Regions from separate parts of the Bradyrhizobium sp. YCK136 genome, predicted to be linked through region 3. Evidence: riboswitches for the same ligand, from Rfam matches in the RefSeq annotation. Region 3 holds a riboswitch; each other region holds the start of a gene.

Region 1 (7,850 bases), 1.0 Mb from region 3:
CTTTCGCCTCATGCGTCTTCTTCGACGCGGACGGTTTGTGACTGCTTTTCGCCGCCAGCTCCGTCGGAAGGAGAGCCAAGGCGGCCACGGCAACGACACACGCGAGCGAGCGTAGGCACTGGTTCATTCCGTGGTCCCCCCTGCGAAACCAGTACAAACCAAAGTCCGCGACGACATGCGGCTCGAGAATCAAAGTGACGCCGAAAACGATGCCACGGCATCGTTTCGCATTTGTCACGCTGTCGCAACAATGCGGCAAAATACGGATGGAAGGCGGGAACTCTTGCAACGGGGAATAGAATAGGCCCTTTAACCTTTGTTAACGAATAAGGCTCCGGCGACGGTTGCGCACGGTCCAGGGCGCCGTGAAGGGCCAGATTGCGCGTATTCCCGGGCTGAAATCCGGTGTATTGAGTTCCCTGACCCGTCCTTTCAGCCTTTGCCCCGCACCTATGCCGATTTTCAACCAGTCGATCCGACGCAAGATCGTCGGCATCGCCCTCGGATTGATCGTCCTGATGCTGGTCACCTCGATCCTGTCGATGGTGATGTCGAGCCAGGTCGGCGTCCTCCTGGACGAGCTGACCAACCGCTACATCCCGGCCTATGGCGATCTGGCGCGCGCCAATATCCGCTCGCTGGAGCGGTCGGTGGCGCTGCGGCGCATGGTCATGATGAAGATGCAGGCGTCCTCGGACGAGGAGGCCTATGCGGCGCGCCTGCGCGAGTTCGAGGAAGCGGACCGCAAGATCGAGGAGGAGGCCGAGGGCGCACGCAAGCTCATCAACGCGATCATCGACGACCCGAGGACGCCGTCCGACAATGCCGCGCTGGCGCGGATCGAGATCCGCATCGAGACTGCCGTCACCGAGCTGCGCCGCGACCTGAACGAGGACCACGCAAAGCTGCTCAAGCAGGTCGACGCCAAGCAGATGGCAGAAGCCCGCGGCACGCTGGAACATATCGACGCCATCCGCGACCAGTTCAATCGGAAGTTCGATGCGATCCGCGCCGACATGCTGACACAGGTCTTCGCTTCGACATCGCAGGTGATGAGCCACCAGCGCCAGGCCATCATCGTGTCGGGCATCGTGACCCTGCTCGCCGCGATCGTCGGATTTGCCTTCGCTCTGCTGGTGTCCGGCGGCATCACGCGGCCGGTGCGGTTGTTGCTGGCCGGCACCCGCGAGGTCGAGGCCGGGCGGTTCGACAAGACCATCGCCGTCTCGACCCAGGACGAGATCGGCGAGCTCGCGGCCGCCTTCAACCGCATGATCGAGCAGTTGCGCCACAACGAGCGCATCCGCGAGACGTTTGGCCGCTACATCGATCCCAAGGTGGTGCAGGGCCTGATCGAACGGCCCGAGGTCGCCATCGACGGCCAGCGCCGGGTGATGACCATCATGTTCTGCGACATGAGCGGCTTCACCTCGATGAGTGAGGGCATGACCCCGCGCGGCCTCGTCAAGGTGATGAACCACTATTTTACGGTGATGTCGGCCCCGATCAGGAGCAATCGCGGCGTCATCGACAAATATATCGGCGATGCCATCATGGCCTATTGGGGCCCGCCCTTCATCGAGGAGGATGAGCCGGCACTCCTTGCCGGCTGTGCCGCCATCGACATGGCCGACCAGGTGCCCGCGCTGCAGAAGCAATTGCCCGATCTGCTCGGCATCCGCGCCATGCCCGTGCCCTGCGACCTGCGCATCGGCATCGCCACCGGCGAGGTCCTCACCGGCAGCATCGGCTCCGAGCTGATGATGAGCTTCACCGTGATGGGCGATGCCGTGAACCTCGCTTCGCGGCTCGAGGCCGTCAACAAGGTCTACGGCACCCGTATCCTGATCTCGCAGGCGACGGCGGATGCGGTCGGTGAGCGCCTCGAATTGCGCGAGATCGATCGTCTCGCGGTCGCCGGCCAGAGCGCGCCCCAGGCGATCTTCGAGGTGATGGCGAGGGCCGGCGTGCTCACCGCCGCGCAGGACAGCTTGCGCACGCACTATGCCGAAGGTCTTGCCGCCTATCGCGCCCGCCGCTTCGACGAGGCCCGCGCCGCCTTCAACGCGGCGCTCGAAGCCGTCCCCGGCGACGGTCCCTCGCGCGCGCTGCTCGCCCGCATCGCGCAGTTCGAGGTCAATCCGCCGGACGAGAGGTGGGACGGTGCCTGGCGGCTGGAGCAGAAGTAAGCCGCCGCGGGAAAAATTGTTTCTACTCGATAACGATGTTCGCCGTGACCTATTTCCCAGGCTTAGGTTGATCGTCCTTGAGGCGTTTGATGGGGACACGCCGATGACAGAACTTGAGGACAGGCTGGAACGGTTCGAGACGCTCACGGCCGAATGCGAGCTGATCGCCAAGCTCGCCACCGACAGCACCAAGCGCGAATTCTATCTCAAGCTCGCCGAGCACTATTATCAGCTTGCGCGCGAGACGCGGGCTGCGGTCGCGACCAGCGCTGCGGCCTGAAGGCGGCTGCAATCCGTTCTTAACATTTGGCACGCATCCTTTGACGGGAGCGAGCGTCGCGATTCGCGATGGCTCGCAGTGGGAATGCCGGGACTCGCTGCAATGCAGCGTGTCTCGCTGATGTTGCTTTGCCGGTGCTTTTTCGGGGCAATCCCATGCGTCTGCTTGCGGTCCTCATCCTCGCGCTCATGACAGCGGCCTGCAACCAGGAACAGGACATCACCGGCTCGACCGCAGCCTGCCCGGTGCGGAACTACAGCTCCTACAACCCCCGCGACATGAACCAGTGCGTGGCCGCCTGCAAGGCGTGCGACCATGGCAACACGGTCACCTGCACCACGTCCTGCACGCTCAAGGGCGCGCACTGATCGGCCAGCGGTTTGCAAAAGCCTGAGGGCCGGATCGCCGGGCCCCTTGGGCATTGAGGGGTTGACGGTGTCGGGGCACCGGAACGATTCACCTGACATAATCATTGGTAGGAGCAGGCAGGACGCGGAGTCGGATGGAATGGGTATGCTCGATCCCGGCCGGTTTCTGGTGTCGTGCTCGCAGTGCGACGCGTGGCCGATGGCGGCCAACGTCAAACGCTCGAGCTGGTCGACGTCCCCGAGCGAGGTCCGCTTCGTGTGTCCGCGCTGTCGCCGCGAGGAGACCGCGATCATCTCCGCCTCGGGCGAATTGACGCCGATCCGGCGCATCGACATCCCGCCGCGCGACGTCACGGTGGCCTGGGCTCAGGCACAGCGCCAGAGAGGGCGGGCGTAGGCGGCCGCTCTATTGCGCGATCCCGTGTCGGAACCCGGGCGATCGTCGGACGTTTCCGCCCCAACATCACGTATCGAGGCCAGGCGAATGATCAGCGCGCATTTCGACACCCGTACACGGATCAACATGAAGCTGGCGCTGGATCGGATTTGCCGCAATCGGCCCAGGGGCGAGGATCATGGGTTCCGCAGGTCGGTCGCCGAGAACATCGTCCGCTGCGCGCTCGCGGGCCGAACCGGCATCGGCCAGCTTGTCGATGCCGGAGAGCGGGCGGTGGTCACGACGCGCGCGGTGCGGAAGCCTGACTGATTGTGTTTGCCTCGCGTTTGCAGCTCATCGTTCAACCGGTCGATTGACTCTCCGTACGGCCGCCTCGTAGATTGATCGGTGACGGTTCTCCGCACGGAGATCAAAAGGGAACGTGGTGCGAGATTGTCCCAACGCCGGGATTGTCCCAACGCCACGGCTGCCCCCGCAACTGTAAGCGGTGAATCTTTCGTCATATGCCACTGGGAATCTCGGTCCTGGGAAGGCGACGTAAGGTAACGACCCGCGAGCCAGGAGACCTGCCGTCAGCCGTGGTCACACGCGAAGATGTCGGTCGGGGAGTACAGGCATTAGCTTCACCGGAGCAATCGATTGCTCCGCCGTAAAGCCTCGTTCGCTGTGACGTGCCACTGACGTCATGCCGAGGTTACAACTGTGTCCCGTATTGTCTCTGCCGCCAGGCGCCTTCGCGCCGGTATCGTTGCTGCCGTTTTCCTCCATGCGATCGATCTCCCCGCAGCTTTCGCGCAGCAAGCCGCCGCCGAGCAGCTGCCGCCGGTCGAAGTGACCAGGCCCGACGATCAGAACCGCACGCGCGCCAGGGCGATCGGCGACGGCGACACGACGAGGCGGCGAGCCCCGAGTGGAGCGCCGGCAGGCAATGGCGCCGGCTCGTCCGGCTCCGGCGGCGAGGCGGTCGCCAGCAACGGAGGCATCGTCGGGGCCGCCACGACCGTCATCACGGCCGCGGATATCGCACATGCGCCCTCGCAGACGCTTGCCGAGATCATCGCGACGCAAGTCCCGGGTGCCCAGATCACGACGCTCTATGGCGGCCAGATCGGCGCGAAGACCAGCGTCGACCTGCGCGGCTTCGGCGCGTTTGCCACTGCCAATTCGCTGGTGCTGATCAACGGGCGGCGGCTGAACGACATCGACATCGCGCAGGTGGACCTCTCCACTGTCCCGCTCAATTCCATTGAGCGTATCGAGATCACGCGCGGCAATGCCGGCGCGGTGCTCTATGGGGACAATGCGGTCGGCGGCGTGATCAACATCGTCACCAGGAACGGCGTCGGCGGGCCGCCCGTTGCCGCGCGCATCGAGGCCGGCTTCGGCTCGTTCGACACCAGGCTTGGCAATGTCTCGACGTCGCTCAATTCCGGTCCGTGGTCGACCTCGTTCTACGGCAATGCCGTCAAGACAGACGGCTACCGCGACAACAATCGCCTTGTCCAGGAGAATGGCGTCGGCAACCTGAACTACACGACATCAGACCTGACTGCTTTCGTCACCGTTACCGGCGACAATCAGGAGCTGCGATTGCCGGGCGGCCGCACCGTCGATCCGTCCATCGGCGTCGACGAGCTCGCGACCAACCGACGGGGCACCAGCACACCCTTCAACTACGCCAACCAGCAGGGCTTCAGCGCGACAGCCGGCTTCACGAAGACCCTGGCCAACGGCATCGATCTGATCGTGGACGGCGGCGTGCGCGACAAGAAGCAGCAGGGCGCGTTCTTCTCCGGCCCGGCGCCGGTTCCCGCGTTGTTCACGTCCACCTATGTCGATGCCGATCTGACGACATGGTCGATCACGCCGCGGCTCAGCGTGAAGGGCTTGCTGCTGGGGATGCCGTCGCAACTGCTGACCGGCCTCGATTATTACGATGCGAGCTTTCAGCAGAACCGCGGCGCCGGCCAGGGGCTCGCGCCCTGGCACAATTACGATCTCAGGCAGCAGACGGTTGCGGGCTATTTTCAGCACGCATTGGGTGTGGCGCCGGCGACTGACGTCTCCTATGGCGTGCGGGCAGAGCGTCAGTCTCTCGGCGCGAGACAATTTTGACGTCGCCGCTCCGTTCAACACCGACATCGGCGCGCTCCCGCTCAGGAGCGACGAGACCCAATACGCGCTGCACCTCGGGGTCGAGCATCGCCTCAATGACATCGTCTCGCTGTTCGGCCGCGCTGCGCGCGCATTCCGCACGCCGGATGTCGATGAGCGTGTGTCGTCGGGCCCTTCATTCGACCCCTTCTTCAATCCGCTGCCGCAGACCTTCCGGCTCAAGACCCAGACCTCGCAGGATGTCGAGGGCGGGCTGCGCATCAAGGGAGGCGGGCTGCAATTGCAGAGCAGCCTCTATCTGATGGACCTCGCCAACGAGATCCACTTCAGTCCGATCCTGTTCTACAACACCAACCTCGATCCGACCCGCCGTTACGGCTCGGAGACCAGTCTGTCCTATCGCGTCAACGACTCTCTGCTCCTGCGCTCCGGCATGGCCTATACAAGGGCCGTGTTTCGCGAGGGCGTCTGGGCCGGCAACGACGTGCCGCTGGTGTCGCGCTACACCGCGAGTGCAGGCGTCACTTGGAACATCTGGCAGAACTATGTGGTGCTCGACGCCACCGCGCGCTTCTGGAGCGAGCGGCGCATGGACAATGACCAGGCGGGAACACAGCGGCCGATCCCAGCCAATGGCACGATCGACCTCAAGCTCAGCGGTCAGTACGAGCGCTACTTCTGGTCTTTGAGCGTCAACAACGTGCTGAACGCGCTCTACTACGACTATGCGATCGCAAGCACCTTCACGGACGGCCGCTTCAGTGCCTATCCGCTGCCGGGCCGCACCTATCTGCTCAAGGCCGGCGCCAAATTCTGATCAAGGCTCTGATCGCGACGGGGGCTGTCATAGGCTCCCGAATGGACTAGAATTCGAAAAGAAGGAGATTACTCATGGCTCTCAGCACCCTGCCGCCTCACGCCGACCGTTTCCGGCTCCATCCGGTCGCGCCGCGCCTTGCATCGATGTTCTGCTTTGCGCTGCTGGCGGTGTCATGCGCGCTCGCAAGTCTTGCGCTCGCCTGCGCAACGCCCTTTGCGGCCTTCGCGGTCGTCGCGGCCGCGATGTTGCCGCTGCGGCCGGCACTGCTCGTCGTCAGCGGCGCGTGGCTCGTGAACCAGAGCATCGGCTTCGGCGTGCTGCACTATCCCGTTGCCGGCAGCACGATCGCCTGGGGCTTTGTCATTGGCGCTGCTGCACTCGTCGCGACCGCGGCCTCGTCCGCCGCGCTCCGTGCGCTGGCGCATGGCCGCACGCCCCTGATGCTGGCGATCACATTCGTCCTCGCCTACGCGGCCTATGAGCTCGTGCTGCTCGCTGCGACGCCGGTCCTCGGCGGAGAGGGCGCCTTCACCGCGGCCATCGTGGCGCGGATTGGACTGACCGGCGCCGTCTGGCTCGCCGGCCTCGTCGCCGCCTGCGAGATCGTCCGCCTGGTCGATCCGTTCGGGCGCAGGGGCGCGATGTCGGCCTGAGCGGCCCTCTGAAAGCCCCGGATGGGAGCGCAGTGAAATCCGGGCTACGAGATCTTGCGTTGCCCGACGGGCAAAACACCCCCGCGGTCGGTCAATCCGCTTGCGCAAAAATATTCCACTTTGCCGAAATTCGGAAATGGCGTACGTCTCGCCCATCCCGGCTCATCCTTGAGGGGCGATCTTGTGTCGTCACGTTTCGCGAGCCGGGCTTGCGGTGGACGCGGCAGCGTCGGGCGCGAGAGTTAAGGGCAGGGCGGATTGCTCTCCGTGAGCCCAGGACTTCGTGCTGGATGAGCGACGCTGTCAGGTTCGTCTCGCCTGTAAGTTTCCGGCTCCGTCGACAGGGCTGGGAAAACTGCGGCGAAATGGCGGGCCGTGCGTACGGCAAAACCGTGTGGTCCTTTCCGCAAGGCCTTTTTCCGGCCTCTTGAAGGCGGTGAAAGTACCTGAAACTAAAGGCATATTTCGGTTGTTGCCCGGCTAACGAACGAGCCGACCGAACCTGCCGGGCCCTATTAGGCCCTAGTACCCATTTTTCTTGGAACGTGAGTCGTGATTCAAGGTCGGGATGATACCCGAAGCAAGAGAAGTCCACCTTTCGAGGAAAGATCGCAAGGTGCTTGAGGCGTGCTGTCGCTCACCGGTGACGTTGCAGCGCGATTTGAAGCGGGCGCGGATAGTTCTGTTGGCGGCGGATGGGCGCAGCACCCGGTCGATCGCCAAGGAAGTTGGGGTCCAGCCGCGGATTGTCAGCCTTTGGCGGCATCGCTATGCCGACCATGGCCTTGAAGGGCTGCAAGACAAGCCGCGGCCTGGCAAGCAGCCGATCTATACGAAGACGACCGACAAGCGGATTCTGAAGCTGCTGGATAAGCCGCCACCGCAAGGGTTTGCGCGCTGGACCGGCCCCCTGCTGGCCGAGGCGCTGGGCGATGTCGATGTCCAATATGTCTGGCGGTTCCTGCGCAGCCACAAGATTGACCTGGTGGCTCGCAAGTCCTGGTGCGAGAGCAACGACCCGAACTTTA
Region 2 (7,850 bases), 4.9 Mb from region 3:
TGAAAATCGCTGCCCGTGTGGTCGAGACCACGAGCCGCATTCGCCTTGCGTTCGCCGCGGCATGTCCCGAAGCCGACCTGATCCGCGGCTTGCCCGGCGCGCTGCTGCCGCTCAGTCCTTGACCGGCGGGGCGTCCGCCCCCCGTTCGCCCCACTCCTCCATCGCCTACAAAACAGCTTGATGTAGAACCCGGTGAGAAAAGGCCGGACGGTCACCCACGCCAGCCGCCAGCCCCCGTCAGACGTCAAGAACGACCGTGCTCTCGTGAACAGATCGGGCTAAAACAAAGCAAGTGCCGAGCGCGTATGTCTTGCAGTCGGTCCGAGGCACTGGGCCATGGAGGAACTGCGGCGCGATGTTGCTCTGCGGCAGTTTACTCGGGCCTTCGCTCTCCTAAGTATTCCTCTTCATTTGGCTCGGTGCGTTGGAACCAGGAGCCAGGGGCAAATTTCGCGATGCGCTTGGCAAAGGAGGATTGTGGCTCCCAATCCTGTCCTTCTCTCTTTTCGAAAGTGATGACCCCGTTGTGTGCAAAATAACGTGGTCCTTGGATACTACAATTCACCAAGAGCTGAACGCGCCACACGTCACCCGTCTCGGCCGGTTTGCCATTCCGCTTCGGTAAGTAGTCCACTCCAACTGGTTCAATGATAGTGCAGCGGCCCTGCCGCAGAAGATCGCCGAGCCGGCCTTGCGGGGTGGCCACGAAGTTGAAGTTGGCCGGATCATGCAGAAAGCGAAGATTTGCGTCCCTTTCGCCATCTGCGACTTCACTGGCGATCAGGGAGAGCGCCAGGGCGCGCCAGCCCAATTCCATCGGCTTCGCATAAGTCGACGCAAGTTCAAACGTGCCGTCGAGGGCGATCTTCCAAGTGATAACGTACTGTTCGTCCGATTTGTTGTCCCGGTGTCTGGTCCACGAAACGAAAATAAAGTCGTTTTGGCCAAGTTCAACAACGCCCCACATTTGAGGCACGAACTGTGCCACCTTCGAGACATTGGAGATAATTTGTTCTATCGTCTCACCATCTTGCGCTCGCCAAGTTGACTTCAATCGTTCGACAAGGGGGCTGTCGCTGGCCCGAATATTATTGCTCATGGCAGCCGGCCAGGCGAGGCAGATTAAGAATCCGACCAAGCAAAGCCATAGCGCGGGTCTTCCAGACATTCTCTTCATAACCCTCGGCCTATCGCGTTTCATCCAAACATCTTGTAAAGCAGGCAACCTCGAACCTGCTATGAGCCATCGCAAGAAGTTTACGGGGATGCGACGTGGCACCCGCTGGCTGTCCCGCGCGATCAGGCGCTCCCTGTATGTCATGCGCAGCTAACTTCCCCGACAGCGACTGCGTCAATTGGCTGAGCTGGACCTGCCCAGCAGGAGGAGACTGGGCATGCCGAGGGTCTGCATTCTTCGTGCCAGGCAATAGGCGGAAATTTTCACAGAGTTTGTGTCGCTCTTGTCGACTTTCCGACCTTTGCACGTTTTCGATGTTCCTATTCAGTGTATCCGCCGCAGCTTGTGCATCCTTGTCCCGCACCGGATATTTAGCAGAAGAGTTGAACGCCTCGATGCCGGATGCCTGATGGACGGAAGTGCGTTTGCCGCTATTGAGCTGTGTGGTTCGCTATCGTGCCGCCGGCGTTCGAGCTGCATGATTGCCAGCGGCACCAAGCCGGCTTGATCCCGGCTTTGAAGTCTGGGTGGCACGCAAATCAACCCCTCGCCTCGTATGTTGCTAAATTCCGCCACGTGCCTTGGCCTATTCGCTGCAGATCCTTTAGTTGAGAGAATAGCTGGCTAGCCGAGGTGCTGGGCGAACCTCTGGAAATCGCAAAGCCGCATCGAAAGCATTCTGATAGAAACGTCGGTACTCCCGCCGGAAGGCTGCTTCTGTCCCTTTCATCGATCTGGCGTGCGGCTCCGCCTCAAGGCAGCTCCGGATGCTATCCCGGTATCTGAGAAGGATATGTCTGATTATGACATCTCTGATTAGAGAATGTTTCTGGATGGTGGTAAGTCACAGAGATGCACGGTCATTCGGCTAGCAGATGTCGCAGATTAGCTTGCACATAATCTGAGAGGTTGACGGAAGAGTTCTCGTGCCGATAATCCAAGTCGTCGAGGTTCTCCGGTTCCCATTGATCCGGAGCTAAGAGGGAAGCCGGTGCAAATGCCGGCGCTGCCCCCGCAACTGTAAGTGGCGAGCCGCTGTCCAACGATGTCACTGAAGCCTGCACGGCTTCGGGAAGGCCGGACAGCAGCGATGACCAGCAAGCCAGGAGACCGGCCCCGACAATATATTGGTCCACGGGCGGGGTGTCTCGGTGGTACGCCAAGCAGCCGTCGCACGCGCGACTTCTCCTGCCTGCGTCCGCCATGGCCTTTGTCCCCAACAGGGGTTAACGCGATGTCTCCTCTCTCTCTCCCAGTTGCTACGCTCGGAACGCCACGCATCGGCCCAAGGCGTGAGCTCAAGCTCGCTCTAGAAAGCTACTGGTCTGGAAAGATTAGTGAACAGCAGTTGCACGAAGACGCATCCGGCCTACGCGCAGCGAATTGGGCTCGTCAGAAATCGCTCGGCGTCACGATCATTCCGTCAAACGACTTCTCGCTGTATGATCAGGTGCTTGATACAAGTGTCATGGTTGGCGCCATCCCGGAGATCTACGCCTCGAACGGAGAATCCGTTTCGCTCCAGACGTACTTCGCCATGGCCCGCGGATCGCAATGCGGCGATCAGGATGCGAGTTGCGACCAGAGTACGCGGGGATCTGGCGTGCCCGCGCAGGAAATGACCAAGTGGTTCGATACCAACTACCACTACATGGTTCCCGAGTTTTACCGGGGACAGGCGTTCAGACTGTGCTCTCGCAAACCCGTCGAAGAGTATGAGGAAGCCAGGGCTCTTGGCTTTCAGACCCGCCCTGTCCTGATCGGGCCGGTCACATTTTTAAAGCTCGGCAAGAGTACCGATAGCGCGTTCCAGCCCCTCTCTCTCCTCGATGATCTGATACCTGTCTATATCGAACTTCTGCATGAATTAGCCAAACGAGGGGCAAGTTGGGTTCAGTTTGATGAGCCCTGCCTGGTCCTTGATCTGGATGAGGCGGCGCGACAATCGTTGCTGCACGCCTATAACCGGTTCGCAAAGGAGGGACCCGCTATCAAGATCATGCTTGCGAGCTATTTCGGCGCCCTAGGCGACAATCTGGATACTGCCTTGAGCCTGCCAATTTCCGGTCTGCACGTCGATTTGGTTCGAGCGCCAGAACTATTGGATCAGATCATTGCTGACGGCCGAAGTGATCTCGTCATGTCGCTCGGTGTCATCGACGGCCGCAATGTGTGGCGGTCGAACTTGCCGTCGCTCCGTCAGCGGCTGAAGCCCTCGATTGCGAAGCTTGGCAGGCACCGTGTACAGCTCGCTCCGTCCTGCTCGCTGCTTCACGTGCCGGTCGATGTTGAACTCGAGACCGGGCTCGCGTCCGACGTCAAGAGCTGGCTTGCTTTCTCGGTTCAGAAGATGCGTGAGCTTGCGATCCTGGCGCGGGTACTCGCAGGCGACCAGAATGTTGGGCTAGCTCTTGCCGAGTCGGAATGCGCCGCGACTGCCCGCCGGACCTCGCCGAAGATCCATAATGCCAACGTCGCTGTCCGAATGAGGGCGATCGATCAGACGATGCGCCAGCGCGCCACCCCGTTTGCCCGTCGTTCCGAGATCCAAAGGGAACGCTTTGGACTGCCGGCTTTTCCTACCACGACGATAGGATCGTTTCCGCAGACCACAGCGGTGCGAAATGCTCGCGCGGCGCATGCGCGAGGTGCGATGAGCGAGGAGCAATACGACAGGTTCCTCAAAGAGGAGATAGCCCGCGCCGTACGTTGGCAGGAGGACATCGGTCTTGACGTCCTCGTGCATGGCGAATTCGAGCGTAATGACATGGTGCAGTACTTCAGCGAGCAACTCGCCGGCTTCGCATTTACAAGGAACGGATGGGTTCAGTCCTATGGTTCGCGCTGCGTTAGGCCCCCGATCCTGTTTGGCGATGTAGTGCGGCCGAAGCCGATCACCGTGGAATGGTGGCGCTACGCGCAATCACTAACTGGTAAGCCGATGAAGGCGATGTTGACCGGACCGGTGACGATCCTGAACTGGTCGTTTGTTCGCGATGATATTCCTAGAAGCGAGGTCTGCCGTCAGCTTGCGCTCGCGATGCGCGATGAAGTCCGCGATCTCGAGAATGCCGGTGCAGCCATAATACAGATCGACGAAGCTGCACTCCGCGAAGGATTGCCATTGCGCCGGTCGGACTGGAAGGCATATCTCGATTGGGCCGGAGATTGCTTCCGCCTCTGCTCATCGGGCGTTACCGATCAAACGCAAATCCATACACATATGTGCTACTCAGAGTTTAACGACATCATCGGTGCGATCGCTGCAATGGATGCGGATGTCATTTCAATCGAGACGTCGCGATCGAAAATGGAGCTACTGGATGCGTTCAGGAAGTACGAATATCCAAATCAAATCGGACCGGGCGTGTACGACATTCACTCTCCACGCGTCCCCGAGACGGGCGAAATGAAGGAGCTGATGGTGCTAGCTCGGACGCGTTTGCAGGATTCGCAGCTTTGGGTCAATCCGGACTGCGGCCTAAAAACGCGCAAATGGGAGGAGGTTCGGCCGGCGCTCACCAACATGGTCGCTGCCGCGCGCGAACTGCGCGCAGCATCCGATCCGCAAATCGGTTGATCCCGAGCTCCGGTCTGTTCTCAACAAAGCTAACCCGATCTATTCACGAGAGCACGGTCGTTCTTGACGTCTGACGGGGGCTGGCGGCTGGCGTGGGTGACCGTCCGGCCTTTTCTCACCGGGTTCTACATCAAGCTGTTTTGTAGGCGATGGAGGAGTGGGGCGGGTGAGCGGGCGCAGGCCCGGTCGGTTACGGACCGAGCGGGAGCAGCGCGCCGGGCAAGCCGCGGATCAGGTCGGCTTCGGGACATGCCGCGGCAAACGCAAGGCGAATGCGGCTCGTGGTCTCGACCACACGGGCAGCGAGTTTCAAGAGACGAAGACGCAGCGTCGCGAACTCGGCAGTGGCCAATTCCCGGGCTTTGGGAATGGCGTCGCGCACGGTCAGCATCAGCCAATAAGCGGCCGTATGGAGCACGAGACGGACCTGGTTGGCGAGCGCCGAACGGCAGCTGGTGCGGTCGGAGGCGAGCTGTGTCTTATGCAGCTTGATCAGATTCTCTGCTTGGCCGCGCGCGCAATACAGGCTGTCGTAGATCCACTCGGCCGAGCCGACATCGAGGCTGGTGACGACGAAACGGATGTCGAGGCCGAGCATCGTCGCCTCAATACGGGCGACGGTGCGCCGTTCGCGATCCCAGGACTTTGCCTTGTGGCGGGTCTCGGTATAGCCACGCAGAACCGGCAGGTTCTCGATGGCGCGTCGGGTGCGGATGTCGTCGGCGACCTCGTCGACTTTTCTGGCGAGAGGCTTGGTGCCGGACAGACCGAAGATGTAGTCGATGCCGTTGGTCTCGCACCACGCCATGGCCTCCGGCCGGGCATAGTGCCCGTCGCCACGGAACGTAATTCGCGTGTTGTGCCATCGCGTGCGGATATGCCGTACCAGGCGGCGCAGATGGGCACGCACCTCGACGCCGCCCGGCGTCTTGCCGGGCCGCAGCACGACGGCCACGGGCCGGCTCTTCTCCGTGTCGTAGACGTGGATCGGCAGAAAGCAGCGTTCGTCATAATGAGCGTTGAACAGCGAGAGCTGCTGATGGCCGTGGACGACGTCGCAGGTATCATCGATGTCGAGCGTGACGGATGCCGGCTCGTGGGGGTAGCTATCCATCCATGCGTCGACCAAAATGTAGGTCAGTCGGATCACGTCGCGCAGGCGCGGAGCATTCTCCAGCCGCGACAGCGTCGGCTGGGAACACAGATCCCGGCCCGTGTCCGGTAGGCGACCGCAGGCCAGCTTGAATGCCGGATCGGACCGCAGATGATCGAGGTCGTCGGCGTCCTCGTAGCCGCAGCAGATCGCGAACATGCGCGCGCGGAACATATCGACCAGGCTGTGCACGACCCGCGTCGGATCGCGCCGATCCGGGAACACCCGGGCCAGATTGTCGGCCAAGCCGAGACGCCGCTCGGCCATCGCCAGAAGCATCACGCCCCCGTTCGAGGTTAGGCGCCCACCATCGAAGGCAGCTGTGACTTTCTTGGCGTGAATGGCTGGAAACGAGAAGGGCGGAATCGTATCGTCGGTCATGGCGGGCGTGGCGTTCGCGGTTGGAGGTGATGGGGTTGGCTTCACAACCGAATCCTACGCCGTATCAGCGCTTTACACCACGCTCGCCAGCCTCTCGGGCGCCTCTTACGAATAAGACAGGCTAATTCGGTTGTGGTGATTTGCGCTTTCCACAATATCGAGGCTACCATTGCCGCCGACATGATGCCCGGTCCACTTCGTGGACCGGGGAAGGTACGGTCTCGGAGAAAAGACGGTGACGCGTTGCGCTAGTTTCGTTGGTCGGGGTAGAATTGCCGGCTGCTCGATCACGGCGACAACATTCGCCGAAAATCTGCGACCCATATAAGCAGAAGTGTATTGCAGCTAATCATGCCGTGGTACGCGGCCGTATAGGTTGAGATTTGGAAATTTACGCCGAGATTTGTCGCTCATGGGCACGTTGGCAACGGCCGCGACAGCAATGAGAAAACTAATGCTTGACGGACACCGCAAGGCACTCGGCGCGGATTCGGTCCGCTCGGAGATGCCGTCAGGCTCCCTCATTCGATCCACGAGATAGTTTCAGAAGAGAGGACGGCGAAGGCAGTCCGTACCCCAACTCACACCAATCCATTTGGGATAACGGCGCTATCCGGGCCACATACGCCAATGCGTCGGCCGCACCGCGATTTGCTCTCCGGTATTCGCGTTGATCCATCCGCCGAGGATCCGGCGGCAAGGAAAGACCACCCGGTGAATTGAATTACCCTCGATCACGGCAATCTCCAGATCCTGATCGAAGGGCGGCGCCTTTCCAAGCTGCTCCCATGTCAGATCATTAGATCCTGGCCGGTGTTCATAGCTGCGGGGTGACAAATTCAGATACCTTGTTAACACTGCGCACATCGCTTGGGTTCTGCGCGGACAGGCCGAAGCCGATATCGTTCGGACGACCCGCGTCTCGATCGCGTCAGCCGCGGCGGAGGGATATCGGCTTTGCGCTGTTGTGACGGAACATGATCCGCTCGCGAACTGAAATATTTGGATCTGCGCCAGGAAACGACATCTGAGCTTTGGTCGAATTGATTTGGATCAGCTCAAGGCCTCGGCCATTGATATTTGTAGATGTGCTGCACCAGTTTTACTGGACTGCAGCTCCAGTAATCCGGCCCGGGCAGGGTAAATGGTCCGGCCGTCTGTCATGTCACGTCCTTTGTTGGTGAGACACATCTCCTTGTCCTCCGGCGTCATCGTGTTGGTTGTGTGTGGGTGGCCTTCCTCACGCGCGCATTTAGATGGGCGTAGCTTCGCTCTGAGCGCATAGCAGGGCCGTCCCGCAGGCCGATAAAGTAGATGCCATCGCAAGTCGGCGCAATTTATCATGTGGCCGGTCATTGGCTCGCCGCGCGGCTGCGGCTGCGTCTGGCAGCAGTCCTAGGAACGGCCGCGGGTACCCGGGTATGAAAGCATCATGGGCGTCAAGCATTTCTGTCTGCCGTGCGTCTGACCTTACTAGAAGACCACTTCTATCAGAGGCAGCCGCTGCAGCATTGATGCTTGTCAAAAAGTTGTGCGCGTCCGGGATCGGTGGCTCGTGA
Region 3 (7,850 bases):
CGCGATCAGCGCATCCGACGAGACGATCGAGACCGTCACGCTCAACGCGGCGCGGCCCGAGATGGCCGACATGCGAACGCTGGTGATCGTCGGCAACTCGCAGACGCGCCGTGTCGGCCGCTGGATCTATGCGCCGAGGCAGGTGCGATGACCAAGCCACTGCATGATCTCGGCCACGCTCTCGACCCGCTGGCGCTCGGGCAACTCCGGCCGCGCGATCATGATCACGGGCAGGCCGAGCGTGCGGGCCGCGTCGATCTTGGCGCGCGCGCCATCGCCGCCGGAATTGCGGGCGACGATCCATATGACGCCGCGCGTACGCAGCATCTCCAGCTCGCCATCAAGCGTGAACGGTCCGCGCGACACGATCACGTCAGCCGGGAAGGGCAGCGGCGCTTCGGGCGGATCGACGAAGCGCAGTGTGTAGGCGTGCTGCGGTTTATTCCCGAACGGCGCGATGTGCTGGCGGCCGATGGCGAGGAACACGTTTGCCGGCGACTCGGGCAGAGCGGCGACCGCTGCATCGACGTCGCCGACCTCGATCCAGTTGTCACCGGGTGTTTTAGCCCAGGGGGTGCGTTCGAGCGCGATCAACGGCGTGCCGGTTTCCGCGCATGCCGCGACGGCGTTGCGGCTCATCTCGGCAGCGAAAGGATGCGTCGCGTCGATCACATGCGTGATGCCTTCACGGCGAATGTAATCGGCGAGCCCGCACACGCCGCCGAAGCCGCCGACGCGGGTCGGCAGCGGCTGGTCGGCAGGCGCACGGGTGCGGCCGCCATAGGAATAGACGGCATCCATGCTGGCGTGCGCGATCTCCGCGGCAAGCTGACTCGCATCGCTCGTTCCGCCCAGAATGAGGGCGCGTGTCATGGCTGATCCCTGGCTGACCATCATCGGTATCGGCGAAGATGGCCTTGCCGGGCTGTCGGACGCAAGCCGAAAGGCGCTGCGTGAGGCCGAAACCATCTTCGGTGGTGAGCGTCATCTCGCGCTTGCCGGTGTGACCGGGCGCGGCCATCCGTGGCCGGTGCCGTTCGATGCGGAGGCCGTGCTCAGCCGCCGCGGCCGGCCGACCGCGGTGCTGGCCTCCGGCGATCCGTTCTGGCACGGCGCCGGCGCAAGCCTTGCCGAGAAGCTTGAGGCGGGTGAGTGGGTCGCACATTCTGCGCCGTCGACATTCTTGCTCGCCGCTGCGCGGCTCGGCTGGCGTCTTGAATCCGTCGTCTGCCTCGGTCTCCACGCCGCGCCCTTCGAGCGCCTCGTGCCACACCTTGCGCCTGGCGCGCGCATCATTTGCCTCGTGCGTGACGGCAAGGCCGCAGGCGACCTTGCAAAGTGGCTGAGCGAGCGCGGATGGGGCGCCTCGGCATTCTGGACTCTCGCCGCGCTCGGCGGGCCACGCGAAAGCATTGCGGAACATCGTGCCGATGGTTTTACTGGCGATCTCGCCGGAAACCTGGTCGCGGTGGCCGTGGAGGCGAAGGGAGCTCAGGGCATTCCTCGCAGCTCGGGACTTCCCGACGATCTCTTCGCTCATGACGGCCAGATCACCAAGCGGCCGGTGCGTGCGCTCGCGATTTCTGCGCTGGCACCACGCCCGGGCGAACGGTTGTGGGATATCGGCGCCGGATCGGGTTCGATCTCGGTCGAGTGGGCGCTTTGCGGCGGGACGGCGACGGCAATCGAGATGCGCGAAGATCGCGCCGCGAATATCCGCAGCAATGCGGCGGCGTTCGGATTGGCGCATCGGATCGCTGTTGTCACGGGCCGTGCGCCAGAGGCTCTCGCCGGGCTGGACGCGCCGGATGCGGTCTTCTTCGGCGGCGGTCTCGATAGCGCGATGTTCGATGCCATCTGGTCGCGCATCGGGGCAGGCACACGGCTCGTTGCGCATGCGGTGACGCTGGAGACGGAAGCGCTGCTTGGCGAACTGCACCAGCGCCACGGCGGCGAGTTGATGCGGGTCGAGATCGCCCATGCCGGCCCGCTCGGCCGCTACCGATCCTGGGAAGCGGCGCGTCCCGTGGTGCAGTGGAGTGCGGTCCGATGAAGGTCGCCGGGCTCGGATTCAGGCAGGATGTCACGCTGGCCTCGTTGCGTGAGGCGCTGCTGGCGGCGGGCGGCGCTGAAGACCTTGCGGCGGTGGCGACCGTCAGCGACAAGGCCGATGTAGAAGCGCTGCAGCAGCTCGCGCGCGAATGCGGTGTGCCGATCAGGGCGGTGTCGCCCGAGGTGCTGGCCGGCATCGACACGCCGACGCAGTCCAGGCTCATCGCGGAAAAGTTCGGGACCGGATCGGTCGCCGAAGCCGCGGCGCTCGCCGCGGCCGGCCCTCGCGCCCGATTGATTGCGACCCGGGTGATTTCGCAGGACCGTACCGCGACGGCCGCGATCGCGGAAGGAGACGGTGCATGACGGTGCATTTCATCGGCGCCGGGCCGGGTGCTCCCGATCTGCTGACGTTGCGCGGACGCGACCTGATCGCCGCCTGTCCGGTCTGCCTCTATGCTGGCTCGCTGGTGCCTGAGGGCGTGCTGGCGCATTGCCCGCCGGGCGCGCACATCGTCAACACCGCGCCGTTGTCGCTTGACGAGATCATCGCGGAGATCGCCGCCGCGCATGCGGACGGCAAGGACATCGCGCGGCTGCATTCCGGCGATCTCTCGATCTGGTCGGCGATGGGCGAGCAGCTCCGCCGTCTCCGTGCGCTTGACATTCCCTTCACCGTGACGCCCGGCGTTCCGTCTTTCTCGGCCGCCGCCGCGGCACTCGAGGTGGAGCTGACTTTGCCGGGGCTCGCTCAGACCGTGGTGCTGACGCGCACGCCGGGCCGCGCCAGTGCGATGCCCGAAGGGGAGAAGCTCGCCGCCTTCGCTGCGACCGGTGCGACACTCGCCATCCATCTGTCGATCCATCTGCTCGACCAGGTGATTGCGGAGCTGCTGCCTCACTACGGCGCGGATTGCCCGGTCGCCATCGTCTGGCGCGCGAGCTGGCCGGACCAGTGCATCGTCCGCGCCACGCTTGCGACGCTCGATGCCGCCGTCGGCGCCGAGATGGAACGCACCGCGCTCATTCTCGTCGGCAAGACGCTTGGCGCCGCGGATTTCGACGAGAGCCGCCTCTATGCCGCCGACTACGACCGCCGCTATCGGCCGGTCGGCGCCGAGCCGCGCTTTCCGGAGGCCTCCTGATGCCGGCAGGGCTCGTCATCTCCGCGCCTGCCTCCGGTGTCGGCAAGACGACGCTGACGCTGGCGCTCGCGCGCGCCTGGCGCAATCGCGGACTGAGCGTGCAGTGTTTCAAGAGCGGGCCCGACTATATCGACCCCGCCTTCCATGCCGCTGCGACGGGCCGCGCTTCCGTCAACGTCGATAGCTGGGCGATGGATCGCGGGGGAATCGCGCATCTCGTCGGCCGCGGCGCCGACGCCGATGTCGTGCTTGCCGAGGGCTCGATGGGTCTGTTCGACGGCGTCGCCGCGCGTGGCGTCTCCGGCACAGGCGCCACCGCCGACATTGCGGAGATGCTGGGTTGGCCGGTGCTGCTGGTGATAGATCCCTCGGGACAGGCGCAGACGGCGGCGGCGATCGCTGCGGGCCTTCGCGACTACCGCCCGGGCGTGCGCCTTGCCGGCGTCGTGCTCAATCGCGTCGCCAGCCCGCGCCATGAAGACCTCGTACGGCGCGCGCTTGACGACGCCGGTATCGCCGTGTTCGGCGCGCTGCCGCGCCATGCCGAGATCAGCCTGCCGAAGCGGCATCTCGGCCTGGTGCAGGCCGAGGAGCAGGCGGAGATCGGAAAACTAATCGACGAGGCCGCGCGTTTCGTCGCCGAGCATGTCGATCTCGATGCGGTGCTGCAATCGGCTGCCGCCTGGGCGCCGCAACCCGCTGCGAACGGTCTGAACGTGACGCCGCCCGGGCAGCGCATTGCGCTTGCCCGCGATGCGGCATTCTCCTTCGTCTATCCGCATATGCTGGAAGCCTGGCGCGCGGCGGGTGCCGACATCTCGACCTTCTCGCCGCTTGCCGATGAGGCGCCCGACGCAAGCGCCGATGTCTGCTGGCTGCCCGGCGGCTATCCCGAGCTTCATGCCGGGAAGATCGCGGCCAACGCGCGCTTTCGCAGCGGCTTGCGCGCCTTCGCCGAGACACGACCGGTGCATGGTGAATGCGGAGGCTATATGGTGCTCGGAACCGCTTTGACCGACGCCGACGGTGTCCGCCATGAGATGGCGGGCCTGCTCGGCCTGGAGACGAGCTTTGCCAAACGCCGCATGCATCTGGGCTATCGTCTCGCCGAACTCGCCGCACCGATGCCGGGACATAGCCCCGGCGCGCGCCTGCGCGGCCACGAATTCCACTATTCGACGATTGCCGCCCAGCCCGACACGCCGCTCGCGGTCGTGCACGACGCGACCGGTGCGGTCATCGCAGAAACCGGTTCGCGCCGAGGCAATGCCACCGGCACGTTCTTCCATCTGATCGCGGAGGACCGGTGAGCGGTTTTGTCTCCTTCATCTCCGCCGGTCCCGGCGACCCCGAGCTTCTCACGCTTAAGGGTGCCGCGCGGCTGCGCGAGGCCGATGTCGTGCTTTATGACGACCTCGCGTCCGGCGCGATTCTCGATCTCGCCCGTCCCGGCGCCAATCTCGTTGCGGTCGGGAAACGGGCCGGGCGGCCCTCGACCAAGCAGCATCACGTCAACCGCCTGCTGGTCGATTATGCCGCGACCGGCGCGCGCGTGGTGCGGTTGAAGTCGGGCGACGCCGGCATCTTCGGACGGCTCGAGGAGGAGCTCGAAACGCTGCGCGAGGCCGGCATCGGCTACGAGATCGTTCCCGGCGTCACCTCGGCCTGCGTGGCCGCTGCGCAAGCCGGCATCCCCCTGACCCGGCGCCACACCTCGCGTCGCGTGCAGTTCGTGACCGGAGCCGACGTCACCGGCGAGCTGCCGCAAAACCTGAACTGGGCGGCGCTGGCCGATCCGGAGGCGACCACCGTGGTCTATATGGGCCGCCGCACCTTTCCGGCGCTTGCCGCAAAATTGATCGCTCACGGCCTCGCGCCGACCACCCCGGCGCTGTTCGCCGAATCCCTCGGCCGCCCCGACGAGCGGCTGGTCCGCACCACGATTGCCGAGCTTGCCGAGCAGCTTGCGCGGGGCGGGGCTGCCTCGACGGCCGCCGTGATCCTGTTTGGCGCACTGGCGGGAGAATACCCGTCATGACGGCCACCGCCGCCGTTCGGCCCTTGACGCAGGCTGCGCGAAAGGGGCACACAGGACAAGCATGGTGCTCGAGGTGGCGCAAAGCGCCGGAGCATAATCGGGAATGGGGATGGGCGGACCCAGTTGCGGCGCCCAAAACCCCAGCCGCCCCCGCGACTGTAAGCGGTGAGGGGCTCCGAACCGCCACTGGGCCGCAAGGTCCGGGAAGGCCGGAGAACCCCAGTGAACCGCGAGCCAGGAGACCGGCCGTGCATGTTTTGAGGCCAAGGCCGTCGGGTGTGACGGCAGGAAAGGACTGAGCCATGCATATCGAACCCGGGATCGTGACGGGCGCCAAGCTCGTGTTGAGTTACGCAACCGGCATCGCCGCAGGCGGCGTTGCGCTGAAGCTTGCGGTCGAGACCGTGCGCGAGCAGGGCGTCACGTCGTTCGCGGCGCGGACACTCGCCACCACGGGCCTCGTGTTCACCTTCTTCGAGATCCTGCCGCACTTCCCGGTCGGCGTGTCCGAGGTGCACTTCATCCTCGGCTCGACCTTGTTCCTGCTGTTCGGTGCTGCGCCCGCGGCCTTCGGCCTCGCGCTCGGCCTGCTGTTCCAGGGCGTCTTCTTCGAGCCGGCCGACCTGCCGCAATACGGCATGAACGTCACCACGCTGCTGGTGCCGCTGTTCGCGATCCAGGCGATCGCCACGCGGATCATTGCCCGCAACACCGCCTATGTCGATCTCAGGTATCGCCAGGCGCTGGCGCTTTCGACGACCTATCAGGCCGGCGTCATCGGCTGGGTGGCGTTCTGGGCGCTCTATGGCTCCGGTTTTGCCATGACCAACCTCGTCAACATTGCGACCTTCGCGGCCTCCTATGCGCTCGTCATCGTGATCGAGCCGCTGGCCGATCTCGCCGTGCTGGCGCTGGCGAAGTCGCTGCGCGGCGTCACCGCGCCCGGCCTCGTCACCCCGCGCCTGCACAACGCGGCCTAAGAGACAAGCGAAAGGGCGGCCGTCATGGCCGCCCTTCGCGAACATGATGCTCACTCTCTCCCTGATAGGCATCGGTTGCGGCGATCCCGAGCAGCTCACGCACGCCGCGACCCGCGCCATCAACGCGGCCGATCTCGTCCTGATCCCGCGCAAGGGGAGCGCAAAGTCCGATCTCGCCGATCTCAGGCGGACGATCTGCGCGGATGCGCTGACCAGCGACAACACGCGTATCGCCGAGTTCGATCTTCCCGTGCGCGACGCAGGCGAGGCGGACTACCGCAAGGGCGTCGACGATTGGCACGATGCGGTCGCCGCGAAATGGTCGCAGACCATCACGAGCCATCTCGAAGGGGATGGCAGGGTCGCGCTGCTAATCTGGGGCGATCCGTCGCTCTACGATTCCTCGCTGCGCATTGCGGGCCGGCTCGATCCCTTGCCGGAGATCGAGGTCATCCCCGGCATCACGTCGATCCAGGCGTTGTGCGCGGCGCATGCGCTGCCGCTCAACGACATCGGCGAGCCCTTTCTGGTCACGACAGGCCGCCGCTTGCGTGAAGGCGGCTGGCCGGTAAGCGCAGACACCGTGGTCGTGATGCTCGATGGCGGCACGGCGTTTCAGTCGCTCGATCCGGTCGGGCTCCAGATCTGGTGGGGCGCCTATCTCGGCATGCCCGATCAGATCATCATGTCCGGCGCGCTGGCCGAGGTGGGCCCGCGCATCGCCGCGCTGCGGCAGGAGGCGCGCGAGCGGCACGGCTGGATCATGGACTGCTACATCCTCAAGCGCAGGCCGTAAGCGAGGCAGCATGCTCCCCGAATGGGTCTACTATAAGTGCCCCGAGATCTCCGCGGTCCATCGCGACGCGGCGATCGTGCGGCAGGCGCAACTGACGAAGCCGACCGGCGCGCTCGGCCGGCTCGAGCAGCTCGCGATCGAGCTCGCGGGCCTGCAAGCGACCGAGCAGCCACGCGCGGCACGCGTGCCGATCATCATCTTCGCGGGCGACCACGGCATCGTTGCGCAAGGCGTGTCGGCCTATCCGCAAGCCGTGACCATCGCGATGATGGCGAACTTCGCCTCGGGCGGCGCCGCGATCTCGGTGCTGGCGCGTGAGTTGGGTTCGCACCTGGAAGTCGTTGACGCCGGCACACTGGCGCAAGACGAGATGATAGGCATCGTCACCGACAAGCCGCGCAGCGGCACGCGCGATTTCAGCGTCGAGGCTGCGCTCACGCCTGCAGAGCTGGCCTTCGCCTTCGAGGCCGGCGAGCGTGCGGTTGCGCGCGCGGCAGCCGGCCAGCCCGATCTTCTGATCTTCGGCGAGATGGGTATCGGCAACACCACGACCTCGGCGGCGATCGCGGCGAGTCTGCTCGGCGTGAGCGCCGAAGAAATCGCGGGCAGCGGCACCGGCGTCGATGCCGCCGGCCGTGCGCACAAGGCGCGCGTGATCGATGCCGCGGTTGCGCGCCATGGCGTTGCGGCTGCGGCGCCCGAAAAAATCCTGTGCGCCGTCGGCGGCCTCGAGATCGCGGCCATTTGCGGTGCGATCATCGCGGCCGCGCAACGCCGCATTCCCGTATTGATCGACGGCTTCATCGTGTCGGTCGCGGCGCTGGCCGCCGTGCGCCTCA
Region 4 (7,850 bases), on a different replicon from region 3:
CACTTATGGAATGTTGCTTCAATCTCCCAGTCCTGGCAGGTGCCCTCGCGAAGACCGTCATCCGTTCGGTATCGGTATTTGAAGAGATATGGGCAGGGAATGTAGCTGCGAACGACCTGCTTCGAGAAGAGATCGCTTTGAGCGCGTATTGCGTCGAACGTTTCCTTCTCGTCATCGATGTCCTTCTGGCCCTTTTTCTCATAGCGGAATGACGTCACCTCGAGCGGCTTGAGCAACGCAAAACTCTTCCCGGCCTGGCGCTCGCGATTGAGGCTGGTCACTATAGTCTTGGCAAGAATGTGAGTTGGCGCGGGGTCCCGGCGCCGATCGGCACGTTAAGCCGTTGACATCATTAATCTGGGCAAGGTCATTCCATCGCGCCGATTCACAAATCAATCCGCTTCGCGCTCCATCCGGCCACAAAAATCGCGGCGCTGGCTAACCCGTCTTATTCGCGAGAGGGCGCCTGAGAGGCTGGCGAGCGTGGTGTAAAGCGCTGATGCGGCGTAGGATTCGGTTGCGAAGCCACCCCATCACCTTCAACCGCGAACGCCACGCCCGCCATGACCGATGATACGATTTCAGACCACTATCGAGAAGCAAGAATTCAACACAAATAAAACCTCTGCCTCGCGCTCGATCTCTTCATGCTTGATAGTCTCGTTTCGGATCACCTACCGCGTCTAATAGGCCGCTCGCGCCGGTTTCTTTGGACGCGGCACGACCGCGACTCCACGTTTCGGCACAGAAATGATCGGGAGTCACTCAATCTTTCTTCAACTTAACCCGTCTTATTCGTAAGAGTGCGCCTGAGGGGTAAAGCGCTGATGCGGCGTAGGATTCGGTTGCGAAGCCAACCCCATCACCTCCAACCGCGAACGCCACGCCCGCCATGACCGACGATACGATTCCGCCCTTCTCGTTTCCAGCCATTCACGCCAAGAAAGTCACAGCTGCCTTCGATGGTGGGCGCCTAACCTCGAACGGGGGCGTGATGCTTCTGGCGATGGCCGAGCGGCGTCTCGGTTTGGCCAACAATCTGGCCCGGGTGTTCCCGGATCGGCGCGATCCGACGCGGGTCGTGCACAGCCTGGTCGATATGTTCCGCGCTCGCATGTTCGCGATCTGCTGCGGCTACGAGGACGCCGACGACCTCGATCATCTGAGGTCCGATCCGGCATTCAAACTGGCCTGCGGTCGCCTACCGGACACGGGCCGGGATTTGTGTTCCCAGCCGACGCTGTCGCGGCTGGAGAATGCTCCGCGCCTGCGCGACGTGATCCGGCTGACCTACACTTTGGTCGACGCATGGATGGATAGCTACCCGCGCGAGCCGGCATCCGTCACGCTCGACATCGATGATACCTGCGACGTCGTCCACGGCCATCAGCAGCTCTCGCTGTTCAACGCTCATTATGACGAACGCTGCTTCCTGCCGATCCACGTCTACGACACGGAGAAGAGCCGGCCCGTGGCCGTCGTGCTGCGGCCCGGCAAGACGCCGGGCGGCGTCGAGGTGCGTGCCCATCTGCGCCGTACGGCATATCCGGACGCGGTGGCACAACACGCAAATTACGTTCCGTGGCGACGGGCACTATGCCCGGCCGGAGGCCATGGCGTGGTGCGAGACCAACGGCATCGACTACATCTTCGGTCTGTCCGGCACCAAGCCTCTCGCCAGAAAAGTCGACGAGGTCGCCGACGACATCCGCACCCGACGCGCCATCGAGAACCTGCCGGTTCTGCGTGGCTATACCGAGACGCGCCACAAGGCAAAGTCCTGGGATCGCGAACGGCGCACCGTCGCCCGTATTGAGGCGACGATGCTCGGCCTCGACATCCGTTTCGTCGTCACCAGCCTCGATGTCGGCTCGGCCGAGTGGATCTACGACAGCCTGTATTGCGCGCGCGGCCAAGCCGAGAATCTGATCAAGCTGCATAAGACACAGCTCGCCTCCGACCGCACCAGCTGCCGTTCGGCGCTCGCCAACCAGGTCCGTCTCGTGCTCCATACGGCCGCTTATTGGCTGATGCTGACCGTGCGCGACGCCATTCCCAAAGCCCGGGAATTGGCCGCTGCCGAGTTCGCGACGCTGCGTCTTCGTCTCTTGAAACTCGCTGCCCGTGTGGTCGAGACCACGAGCCGCATTCGCCTTGCGTTCGCCGCGGCATGTCCCGAAGCCGACCTGATCCGCGGCTTGCCCGGCGCGCTGCTGCCGCTCAGTCCTTGACCGGCGGGGCGTCCGCCCCCGTTCGCCCAACCCATCCCTCAAGCGCGTTGCAAAGTACCGGTCGTCAGGCGGCGAAAAGCCGAAGGCAATCCTGTGCGCCTCGTCAGACAAGATGTGCGGCCGCATCAATCGGGCCCAAAAGCCGCACTCTCACGAATAGGACGGGCTAAGCAGCCCGAGACAATCGACGCGTGGCGCAACGAAGACGAGAACCCATGACGGGCTCTATATTTCCGCTGCAATAAACTACCTGTTGACACAGAATCGAATATGCCCCCTAAATGTAGCCGTCACGGTCTCTCGAATCACAAGATAGAGAGCTAAGAGGGAAGCCGGTACGGCCGAAAGCCAAAGCCGGCGCTGCCCCCGCAACTGTAAGCGGCGAGCCGATGTCGATAGAGTCACTGGCGCAAAATCTCCGCGTCGGGAAGGCCAGACAGCAGCAATAACCCGCGAGCCAGGAGACCTGCCGCGACAACAACAGAGTCCTCGGGCGGGGTGTCCCGGTGGTCGCTTGCCGGCAGTCGGCCGCCGAGGGCGGCTCGTTTTCCGCATGCGCCTACCTCGGCCCTGCCCCAACCCATATGGGATGCCGATGTCTGGTCTGGGTCAAAGCAATTCTTTGCAAGCCGCATTGCCGCGCTCGATCGTCAAACGCGATGGCGACACGGTTGTGTTCGATGCCGGCAAGATCCGTTCTGCGATCGCGCGCGCGGGACGGGCGACCGGCGAGTTCGACGACGAGGCGGCCGGCCGGCTCACGGGAGAGACTATCAAGGTCATCGCGCACCGCTTCGCCGGCGCAACGCCCCAAATTGAAGAGGTGCAGGATATTGTCGAGCAGGTGCTGATCGCGGCCGACTATTTCGCCACTGCGCGCGCCTACATCGTCTATCGTGAGAAACGCGGACAGGCGCGTCGGGACCACAAGACGATGGTTGATGTCGCCGCTTCCATCAACGAGTATCTCGAACGTACCGACTGGCGCGTGAATGCCAACGCCAACCAGGGCTATTCGCTGGGCGGCCTTATCCTGAACCTCTCGGGCAAGGTCGTCGCCAACTACTGGCTGTCGCACATCTACCCGCCGGAGATCGGCCACGCCCATCGTGAAGGCGACATCCATATCCATGACCTCGACATGCTCGCCGGTTATTGCGCCGGCTGGTCGCTGCGCACGCTCTTGACCGAGGGACTGAACGGCGTGCCCGGCAAGGTCGAGGCCGGCCCGCCGAAGCACATGTCGAGTGCGGTCGGGCAGATCGTCAATTTTCTCGGCACGTTGCAGAACGAGTGGGCGGGCGCGCAAGCCTTCAGTTCGTTCGACACCTATATGGCGCCGTTCATCCGGAGGGACGGCTTGAGCTACGGCGACGTACTGCAATCGATCCAGGAGCTCATCTACAACCTCAATGTCCCCTCGCGCTGGGGTACGCAGACGCCTTTCACCAATCTCACCTTCGACTGGACCTGCCCGGAGGACCTCCGCGATCAGGTGCCGGTGATCGGCGGAGAGGAGATGGATTTCACCTATGGCGACCTGCGTTCCGAAATGGACATGATCAACCGCGCCTATATGGAGGTGATGACGAAAGGTGACGCCAAGGGCCGTGTATTCACCTTTCCAATCCCGACCTACAACATCGCTGCGGATTTCCCCTGGGAGAGCGATAACGCTGATCGCCTGTTCGAGATGACGGCGAAATACGGCCTGCCCTACTTCCAGAACTTCATCAATTCCGAGCTCAAGCCGAACATGATCCGCTCGATGTGCTGCCGACTACAGCTCGATCTCACCGAGCTGCTCAAGCGCGGTAACGGCCTGTTCGGCAGCGCTGAGCAGACCGGCTCTATTGGTGTGGTTACCATTAATTGCGCTCGCCTCGGCTATCTGCATCGCGGCGACGAAGCGGGCCTATTCCATCGCCTCGACGCGCTGCTGGAAATCGGTCGCAACAGCCTGGACATCAAGCGCAAGGTCGTGCAACGCTACATGGACGACGGACTTTTTCCCTATAGCAAGCGCTATCTGGGCACGCTGCGCAACCATTTCTCGACGCTCGGCGTCAATGGCGTCAACGAGATGATCCGCAACCTCACCGCCGATTGCGAGAACATCAGCACACCCTGGGGCCATGCCTTTGCGGTACGGCTGCTCGACCATGTGCGCGCGCGCATCGCCGCGTTCCAGACCGAAACCGGCATCCTGTTCAACCTCGAAGCCACGCCCGCGGAGGGCACGACCTACCGCTTCGCGAAGGAAGACCGCAAGCGCTACCCCGGAATCTTGCAGGCGGGCACCGTCGATCTCCCCTATTACACCAATTCGAGCCAGCTTCCGGTCGGCCTCACCGACGATCCGTTCGAGGCCCTTGAGCGCCAAGACGAGCTGCAACGCAAATACACCGGCGGTACGGTGCTCCATCTCTACATGGGCTCACGCTTGTCCTCGGGCGCAGCGTGCAAGAAGCTCGTGCGGCGGGCGCTCTCAAATTTCCGCCTACCCTACGTCACCGTCACGCCGACATTCTCGATCTGTCCGACGCACGGCTATCTCGAAGGCGAGCATGCCTTCTGCCCGAAATGCGACGCCGAACGGCTCGCAGCCAAGCGGCATGCCGCCGCGCACTGAAAGGAGACCACAGATGAACGAATCCACTGCCCGTGCGACCAGCACCGATTCCGCGGTGACGCTCAGCGACGACGAGCGCCAGCCCTGTGAGGTCTGGACCCGCGTGATGGGTTATCACCGGCCGGTGTCGTCGTTCAATCGCGGCAAGAAAGGCGAGCACAATGAGCGCAGGTTCTTCGCTGAAGCGCGCGTCGCGCTCGGCTGAATTGCAGATTGGCGGGCTGGCCCGGCTGTCCACCTGCGACTGGCCGGGCGAGCTCGTGGCAACGGTGTTCTGCCAGGGCTGCCCTTGGTCGTGCGGCTATTGCCACAACCCGCATCTGATTCCGCCGAGGGGAGACTTCGAAATCGCGTGGCCGGACGTGCTGTCTTTTCTCGACAGCCGTCGCGGCCTGCTCGACGGCGTGGTGTTCTCTGGCGGCGAACCCACCCTCCAGGCGGCGCTGCCGGACGCGATGCGTGCTGTGCGACGCGAACTCGGCTTCCGCATCGGATTGCACACCGCCGGGCCCTATCCCACACGGCTGTCCGCCGTATTGCCGCTCGTCGACTGGATTGGCTTCGACGTCAAGGCTGCGTTCGATGATTACGCGCGGATCACTGGCGTCATTGGGAGCGGCATCAAGGCCAAGGCCAGCCTCGTGCGCCTGCTCGAAAGCGGCGTCGCGTGCGACATCCGCACGACGGTTCATGATGCCTTGCTGGATCGCTCCGACCTGGCGCGTCTGGCGTCCGACCTTGTCGCGCTTGGCGTTCCTGCCCATCGGCTTCAGCCGTTCCGCGCGGCCGGATGCACGACCGCGAGCCTGCTTTAGTCCCCGTGAGCCGCTGCAGTTCGGGGTGCTGGCTGCGGCACCTATCCTTCCACACTCCTTCCACCCGAGTTGCGGTCCGCCAGACACCAGGCCATTTGCGATTCCCGGACCGAAGATACCGAGACCCAACAACGAGAGTGCTGCGAGTACAGCGTCTTGTCGCGCGTCAACCGGGCAACGCCCTCCGCCATGAAACGCGCCTGCCAGCGCCACACCACTGGCTTCGATTTGCCCGACCGGCGCATGATCTCGGCAGTGCCACAACCGTCAGACAGGGGGGACTTGAGGCGATGGCCGCCTCGGTTTCGAAGTCCAGCCACTCGCAGAGGCCGCGATCAAGGCCGCCGATGGCCCGCTCGATGTCGCCCGCGGTGACGAGGCCTCTTCCGGCTCTTAAGCCAATTTCAGGATAAATGCGAACGCGCCGACGCCCCTCGCTTTCGTCCAGTTCTTCGTGGATTGCGAAATAGGTTGGCTGCCCAGCTTTCGGCATGATGCCCTGGCCTTCGAGGGCGCTGACAAGGTAAGCTATAGCTCGGCACTCCCAATCACCCGTAAGCGACGTTCGCGTCCCATTCGCAAAGGTTTGGCGTGGGGATTGCAGTCTGTTGATCAACGTGTTTGCAAATCGTTGGCGGGGGGTATGGAGGCGGCAACGACGGAGAATTACGAGGTGCGGCCGAACGACCAGGGCAGGAGCTCGTCGATCCGGGACTGCGGGTGACCGGTTGCGATCGCTTTGAGCGTCGCTTTCATCCAGACGTAGGGCTCCACGCTGTTGATTTTGCAGGTGGCGATGAGCGAAGCTATGCGCGCCCATGAACGACCACCTTCGTCGTGACCAGCAAATAAACTATTTTTACGCGTCAGAGTCAGCGGCCTGATTTGATTTTCGACGGGATTGGTGTCCATCTCAACGCAACCATCGTCGAGAAACAAGGTGAGGCCATCCCAATGGTTCAGGAGATAGGCGATCGCCTTGCCCATCTCGCTGCCCGGCGACAGGCGAGCGGCTTGCTCGCGCAGAAACCTCTCGAGTTCAGCGACGAGCGGCCGTGATCGCTCGTTACGGGTCGTTTGCCGAGCCGGGGCGTCGGCGCCACGGATCTCCTTCTCGATCGCATAGAGTGCGGCGATGCGCGCGAGAACGGCTTCGGCGATGGGTGAGCCGGCTTTCGGAGTCGCTGCGATGATCTTGCGCCTTGAGTGGGACCAACATGCGGCCAGCCGCAGCGGCACGCCGCCTTTGCGCTTGGGCCGTGCGAGCCGATGATAGCCCTGGTATCCGTCGACCTGAAGGATGCCGTCGAAGCCCTCGAGGATGCGCTCAGCATGGTCACCACCGCGTCCTGGCGCGTAGTGGTAGACCACGATTGGTGGATCAGCGCCGCCGTGGCCGCGATCGTCGCGCAGGACAGCCCACAGATAGCCGGTCTTCGTTCGGCCCCGGCCCGGATCGAGCACAGGCGCCCTGGTCTCGTCTATGAACAAGCGGCCCGATTGCTTCATCACGACGCTCATGCGCTCGACCAGCGGCGCGAGGTGGAAGGCGACCGTTCCCATCCAGTCTGCCAGAACGGCGCGATCGATGAAGATGCCATGCCGAGCCAGAACCTGCGACTGACGATAGAGTGGCATGTGCTCGCTGAACTTGGCGACCGCCACCTGCGCCAGCAGCGCCTCGGTGGGGATGCCACCCTCCACGAGATGGGCGGGCGCCGGCGCCTGAGCAACACCGGTGCAGCCCTTTGCGCAGGCGTAGCGCGGTCGCACCGTCTCGATCACACGATACTGGGCGGCCATGACATCGAGACGGCGGGAGCGATCCTCGCCGATCTGGACCATCCGGCCGCAGCCGCAGGGACACTCGAGGTTCTCGGGTTCGATCACCTGCTCGATGCGCGGCAGGTGCGCGGGAAAGGCACGGGCAGCGCGCCTGGTCCGGCGGCTGGACGGCGCCGTGCCGGCGCGGCGCGCACGATCGTCCTGGCGTTCCTGGACTTCGGCGATGGCAATCTCGATGTCCTCGAGAACCAGTTGCATCTGATCGGGATTGAACCATAACCTTCCGGGTCGGTGCCTGCCATGCCACCGATCTGCAACGTCGAGCCGTTCGGGAAGACGATGTCAGTCCAGACCACAAGGACGCGGCTTTGTCCGAATGCAACCTTG

What was found. A riboswitch is a leader RNA that binds a small molecule or an ion and turns the genes downstream of it on or off. The one in region 3 is predicted to bind cobalamin.
Region 1: it holds a riboswitch for cobalamin, as region 3 does, so the genes downstream of both, ACFLEY_RS25390 (TonB-dependent receptor) here and ACFLEY_RS30015 (energy-coupling factor ABC transporter permease) in region 3, are expected to answer to the same signal.
Region 2: it holds a riboswitch for cobalamin, as region 3 does, so the genes downstream of both, metE (5-methyltetrahydropteroyltriglutamate--homocysteine S-methyltransferase) here and ACFLEY_RS30015 (energy-coupling factor ABC transporter permease) in region 3, are expected to answer to the same signal.
Region 4: it holds a riboswitch for cobalamin, as region 3 does, so the genes downstream of both, ACFLEY_RS48550 (ribonucleoside triphosphate reductase) here and ACFLEY_RS30015 (energy-coupling factor ABC transporter permease) in region 3, are expected to answer to the same signal.

The regions. Positions count from the first base shown of each region.
Region 1 is NZ_CP172424.1:5,172,466-5,180,315, reverse strand. It holds gene ACFLEY_RS25420 (lytic transglycosylase domain-containing protein) at 1-127, opposite strand, end outside; gene ACFLEY_RS25415 (adenylate/guanylate cyclase domain-containing protein) at 453-2,189, shown strand; gene ACFLEY_RS25410 (hypothetical protein) at 2,293-2,469, shown strand; gene ACFLEY_RS25405 (hypothetical protein) at 2,625-2,837, shown strand; gene ACFLEY_RS25400 (hypothetical protein) at 2,977-3,234, shown strand; gene ACFLEY_RS25395 (hypothetical protein) at 3,322-3,543, shown strand; cobalamin riboswitch at 3,609-3,823, shown strand; partial or broken gene ACFLEY_RS25390 (TonB-dependent receptor) at 3,937-6,166, shown strand; gene ACFLEY_RS25385 (hypothetical protein) at 6,241-6,822, shown strand; gene ACFLEY_RS25380 (IS630-like element ISRj1 family transposase) at 7,391-7,850, shown strand, end outside.
Region 2 is NZ_CP172424.1:1,294,032-1,301,881, forward strand. It holds partial or broken gene ACFLEY_RS06105 (IS1380-like element ISBdi2 family transposase) at 1-122, shown strand, start outside; gene ACFLEY_RS06110 (nodulate formation efficiency C protein) at 374-1,099, opposite strand; cobalamin riboswitch at 2,109-2,311, shown strand; gene metE (5-methyltetrahydropteroyltriglutamate--homocysteine S-methyltransferase) at 2,412-4,757, shown strand; gene ACFLEY_RS06120 (IS1380-like element ISBdi2 family transposase) at 4,948-6,291, opposite strand.
Region 3 is NZ_CP172424.1:6,181,670-6,189,519, reverse strand. It holds gene cobJ (precorrin-3B C(17)-methyltransferase) at 1-151, shown strand, start outside; gene ACFLEY_RS30045 (cobalt-precorrin-6A reductase) at 127-873, opposite strand; gene cbiE (precorrin-6y C5,15-methyltransferase (decarboxylating) subunit CbiE) at 872-2,053, shown strand; gene ACFLEY_RS30035 (cobalamin biosynthesis protein) at 2,050-2,418, shown strand; gene cobM (precorrin-4 C(11)-methyltransferase) at 2,415-3,197, shown strand; gene ACFLEY_RS30025 (cobyrinate a,c-diamide synthase) at 3,197-4,507, shown strand; gene cobA (uroporphyrinogen-III C-methyltransferase) at 4,504-5,235, shown strand; cobalamin riboswitch at 5,290-5,501, shown strand; gene ACFLEY_RS30015 (energy-coupling factor ABC transporter permease) at 5,538-6,215, shown strand; gene cobF (precorrin-6A synthase (deacetylating)) at 6,262-7,011, shown strand; gene cobT (nicotinate-nucleotide--dimethylbenzimidazole phosphoribosyltransferase) at 7,022-7,850, shown strand, end outside.
Region 4 is NZ_CP172426.1:86,078-93,927, reverse strand. It holds partial or broken gene ACFLEY_RS48555 (IS1380-like element ISBdi2 family transposase) at 893-2,231, shown strand; cobalamin riboswitch at 2,508-2,720, shown strand; gene ACFLEY_RS48550 (ribonucleoside triphosphate reductase) at 2,854-4,863, shown strand; gene nrdD (anaerobic ribonucleoside-triphosphate reductase) at 4,877-5,068, shown strand; gene ACFLEY_RS48540 (anaerobic ribonucleoside-triphosphate reductase activating protein) at 5,025-5,678, shown strand; partial or broken gene tnpC (IS66 family transposase) at 6,345-7,733, opposite strand; partial or broken gene trbI (IncP-type conjugal transfer protein TrbI) at 7,736-7,850, opposite strand, start outside.